2 regions of the Rheinheimera marina genome follow, and region 1 is predicted to be linked to the other one. Evidence: predicted binding sites of a transcription regulator. Region 1 holds the regulator's gene; the other holds the start of a gene.

The links. The regulator FliA, encoded in region 1, starts transcription of late flagellar genes. The targets are predictions, from matches to a motif close to GCTAAAGTTNNNNNNNNNNCNGCCGATA.
Region 2: the regulator FliA is predicted to act here: its motif matches at 1,166-1,193, upstream of pomA (flagellar motor protein PomA).

The regions. Positions count from the first base shown of each region.
Region 1 is NZ_JBHSGB010000017.1:329,320-331,778, forward strand. Features, by position in the region: gene ACFO3I_RS17845 (protein phosphatase CheZ) at 1-683, opposite strand, end outside; gene cheY (chemotaxis response regulator CheY) at 709-1,080, opposite strand; gene ACFO3I_RS17855 (RNA polymerase sigma factor FliA) at 1,134-1,853, opposite strand; gene ACFO3I_RS17860 (MinD/ParA family protein) at 1,850-2,459, opposite strand, start outside.
Region 2 is NZ_JBHSGB010000006.1:79,885-82,343, forward strand. Features, by position in the region: gene ACFO3I_RS06300 (flagellar motor protein MotB) at 1-328, opposite strand, end outside; gene pomA (flagellar motor protein PomA) at 340-1,107, opposite strand; gene xseB (exodeoxyribonuclease VII small subunit) at 1,297-1,539, shown strand; gene ispA ((2E,6E)-farnesyl diphosphate synthase) at 1,543-2,427, shown strand; gene dxs (1-deoxy-D-xylulose-5-phosphate synthase) at 2,442-2,459, shown strand, end outside.

The sequences.
Region 1 (2,459 bases):
TTATCAATAATAGGACCTTCAGCCTCATGACCTGCTTTGGCCTTTTTAACTACAGCAGGACGTTCTTCAACAGGTAAATTTGTTTGACCAAATGCGGTCAACAAACCGATCAGGCTGGTCTCAACTTCCCTGACCAGCTCAATCACACGACGCAGGATCTGACCCGTCAAATCCTGATAATCCTGAGCCATTAATACTTCGGTTAGCAGACGATGCAGTGTCGAAGAATTACCGGAAGCCGAATGCAGAAACCCATCCAGGTTATGGCACAGGCTTTTGAATTCGCCAACTTTCATATCCCGTGTCATCAGTCGCTGCCAGACAGGAATAATAGCCTGAAGTTTATTATTTAACTCGTCGGCAATAGGCAGGCAGTTTTCGACGGCATCCATCGTTTTGTTTGCGGCTTGTTCAGTCATGTCGATGACGTGATTCAAGCGCATTTTGGCGTCTGGAATGTCTTCTTCCAGCAGGGAGTTCAGTGAGGGATCGACCTGAAAGCTTGTCAATGAATTGTGTAACTGCCGGGTCAGCTTGCCGACCTCGGCAAATAATTCAGAAGAGCCTGGCACTGCCAGTTGCTGTACCATCTGGTTTGCAGCATCAGTTTCGCCCATCTCCAGTAGCTGAACCAGTTCACGCGCCTGCTCCAGCGAAATCAGAGGTGCCGTAGGTACAGACATGGTGTACTCCTTTGTCAGTTACCGGCTAACCCAGACGTTCGAAGATTTTGGCCAGCTTTTCCTGTAAAGTAGCAGCAGTAAATGGTTTGACAATGTAGCCGTTAACCCCTGCCTGAGCTGCCGCAATGATTTGTTCTTTTTTGGCTTCCGCAGTCACCATCAATACAGGGATATGCTTCAGTTTGCCGTCGGCACGGATAGCGCGGAGCAAGTCGATACCTTGCATTCCTGGCATGTTCCAGTCGGTGACGACAAAATCGAAGTCGCCGTTTTGTAACATGGGTAATGCAGTGCTGCCATCGTCAGCTTCCTGCACATTGGTGAAACCCAGGTCTCTTAACAGGTTCTTGATGATCCGTCTCATGGTTGAAAAATCGTCAACCACAAGAATCTTCATGTTCTTATCCAAAGTCCCCTCCGGTGAGCGCCCAATTTAAGGCACCCAAACTATTACAACCAATCCTGCATTCGGGAGCGAAGCCGCACCAATGCCTGACTATGAATCTGACTAACCCGTGACTCGCTGACATCCAAAACGGCGCCAATCTCTTTCAAATTGAGCTCGTCATTATAATACAGTGACAACACTATCGCTTCCCGCTCCGGCAGGCTACTGATATTTTTAATCAGCGCTTGCTGAAACGCATCGTTTGCCTGTTGTTCGTACAGATGATCATCATCAGTGTCGTCTGCCGTCACCAGCACATCTTCCGAGATGCCAAGATCTTCGATACCGATGATCCGACCGCTGCTGGCGTCACTGAGCATATGATGATACTCCTCTAAAGATATATCAAGCTTTTCAGCAACTTCAATATCTTTGACGTCCCGGCCTAACTGACCTTCCAGTTCTGCAATGGCTTCAGCAATCATGCGGGAATTGCGGTGGACTGAACGGGGTGTCCAGTCACCTCGGCGAATTTCATCAAGCATGGCACCACGAATACGGATACCAGCAAAGGTTTCGAAACTGGCCCCTTTGCTGCCATCAAAGTTCTTAGCGGCTTCAATCAGGCCAATCATACCGGCTTGAACCAAATCGTCGACAAGAACACTGGCAGGTAAACGGGCGAGTAAATGGTAGGCAATTCTTTTGACCAGTGGAGCATGTTGCTCCACCAGGCGACTCAGTTGATCAGCAGCACCGTAGGCCGCGAGTTTACTGTTCAAACCAAACCTCGTGCTTCAGGCTGATGCACCAATTGTTCTAAGAAAAACTCGAGATGACCTGAGGCGACGGGTGGAATTGGCCATTGTACAGCACGGGTAGCCAAGGTTCGGATGGCCAATGAGGCCGGTGTCTTCGGAAAAGCTTCGACAAAAGCTTTTTGTTTACGTGCCGCTTTGCGTACGTTCTCATCAAAGGGAATGGTGGCAACCAGTTCCAGCGTCACATCCAAAAACCGGTCCGTTACCCGGCTCAGTTTGGCAAACAATTCCTGCCCTTCTTTGAGTGAACGCACCATATTGGCGACAATTTTGAAACGCTGCACGCCATGTTCACGGCTCAAGATTTTCATCAGTGCATAAGCGTCGGTGATAGATGAAGGTTCGTCACAGACCACCACCAGCACATCCTGTGAAGCTCGGGAAAAGCTCAGGACCATATCGGAGATACCGGCAGCAGTATCCACCAGCAACACATCAAAGCGGGTACGCATTTCACTGAACGCACGAATAAGGCCTGCATGTTCGGCTGGTTTCAGCTCGGTCATGGATTGAGTACCTGAAGTCGCAGGCACTATCTTAATTCCGAATGGACCTTCAATCAGGATA
Region 2 (2,459 bases), on a different contig from region 1:
CTTCTTTGCCCGCCTGGAAGTTCAGCATTTGCTGGGTCATTTCCACCGTTTGTTGCTGAATCGAATCAATAGGCGTTGGATCAGGGCGGCCAGGGCGAAACTCCATTGCAATCACACTGGTGCCTTTGGGAATATCTTTTACTTCAATTTTGTTTTGCACACCAAAGGCATATTGCATGGAACCGGCAATTTGTTTGAACTTGAGTACGTCCATCTCAGAAAACGACAGTAGCAACACGAAAAAACACATCAGCAATGACATTAAATCGGCAAAGGTCCCCATGTAAGCTGGCAAGCCGGGAGGCGGGCATTTTTTACATTTTGCCATCAGATCAGCTCCTACTCGGCCGGTGCCACTTCACGTTTTTTCGACGCCAGATAATTACGCAACAGACTCTCGATCACTTTAGGGTTCTGCCCATCCTGAATGCCCATAATGGCGTCCAGGATCAATTCACTGTTGGTTTTCTCTTCTTCGTTGCGAACTGCCATTTTTTCAGACAAAGGCAGGAAAATACAGTTGGCCTGAATGGCGCCGTACAAAGTTGTTAACAAAGCAACCGCCATAGCCGGGCCTATGGCTTTCGGATCCGACATATTCGACAACATCGCCACCAGACCAATCAGGGTGCCGATCATGCCCATTGCCGGACCCAGGTCACCCAGTTGCTTAAAAACACCTATGGCTGCTTCATGCCGGCTATAGGTCAGTTCAATATCTTTTTCCAGCGTGCCACGTACCACATCCGCATCATGACCATCCACCAGCATATTGATGCCTTTTTGCATAAAAGGGTTTGGGATTTCAGCCTCTTCCAATGCAAGGAATCCGCCTTTACGGGCAGAGTCAGCCAGCTGAACTGCTTTTTCTATCAGCTCTTCCGGCGACTCAATCTTAAACATAAAGGCTTTGCCAATGGCCTTCATCGCGTCAGCCAGTTGCGAAAAGGTGAACTTCATGATCACCGCAGTAAAACTGCCGCCAAATACAATAACGATAGACACGAAGTCGTAGAACATGCCTATGCTGCCACTGGAGCTGAGCCACATAGCCCAGACCATCATGCCCATAGTCGCAATCAAACCTATGACGGTTGCTAAATCCACGGTTTATCCCCCAAAAACGACCGGCAAATTTTCGGTTTTATCTTAGCTTATAATGAGTTATCGGCAAAACTATGGGATAGTTGAACAAGAATTTCAGTGCTCAACTGATTTATCCTTTCCCAAGCTGCAGCAGATTGCTCATAATAACGCGCTCAGCTTGGGTTGCACACCGACTTTCGGGCAAAAACAATGACAAAGAAAAAAACAGATTTCAGCCAATTCGAACAAGGCTTGTCCGAACTGGAGCAGATAGTACAGCAACTGGAACAAGGCGATCTGCAGCTTGACCAGGCGCTGGCACAATTTGAACGTGGTATTACGCTAGTCCGCCAGAGCCAGCAGCAGCTGCAAGCCGCTCAACAGAAAGTGCAGATTTTGCTGGAACAGCAAGGTGAAGAATCGCTGCAACCATTCAGCGGTGCAGAGGATTAACACATGCTGGTTGCCTTATCTCATTATCAACAACGACTGGAACAGCAACTGACTCAGCAACTGGACGCCCGCCCCCTGACGGACCCGGTGCTATTGCAAGCCATGCGTTACAGCCTGTTGCTTGGCGGTAAACGCCTGCGCCCTTATTTAGTCTACAGTTGCGGTCAGATGCTCGGTGCCAGCCTGACCGATCTGGACGGTCCTGCTTGTGCTATTGAAGCGCTGCATACCTACTCGCTGATCCATGACGACCTGCCTGCCATGGACAACGATGACTTGCGCCGCGGTAAACCGACCTGTCATAAAGCCTTTGATGAAGCCAACGCCATTCTGGCCGGTGACGCGCTGCAGGCGCTGGCCTTTGAATGGCTCAGCCTGCACCCGTACCAGAATGTTGCGCCCAACCGCATTGTCGCTATGGTGCAACAACTGGCGTTGCAATCCGGCTACAACGGCATGTGCGGTGGTCAGGCCATCGATTTGGCGCACACAGATAAAAAGATGACGCTGGACGCGCTGGAGCAGATGCACCAGTTAAAAACCGGCGCCTTAATTGAGTGCGCCATTCGCTTTGCCTATCTGGCAAGCCCGGTCGACAACGAGCAGCATCTGGCTGCACTGGTCCGCTACAGCCGCGCTATTGGTCTGGCGTTTCAGGTGCAGGATGACATTCTGGATATTGAAGGCGACACCGCCGTGCTTGGCAAAACCGCAGGCTCCGATCAGAAAGCCAACAAAGCCACCTACCCCGCTTTACTGGGTCTGCCACAGGCAAAACAAAAGGCAATTCAGCTGGTCGAACAAGCTCAGGCTGAGTTACACTCCTTGCCTTATGACACCACAGCACTGGCCGGACTGGCGCAGTATGTGATCGCTCGACAGTATTAATACAGGCATTTTTCATGGCTTCAGAAGTTCAC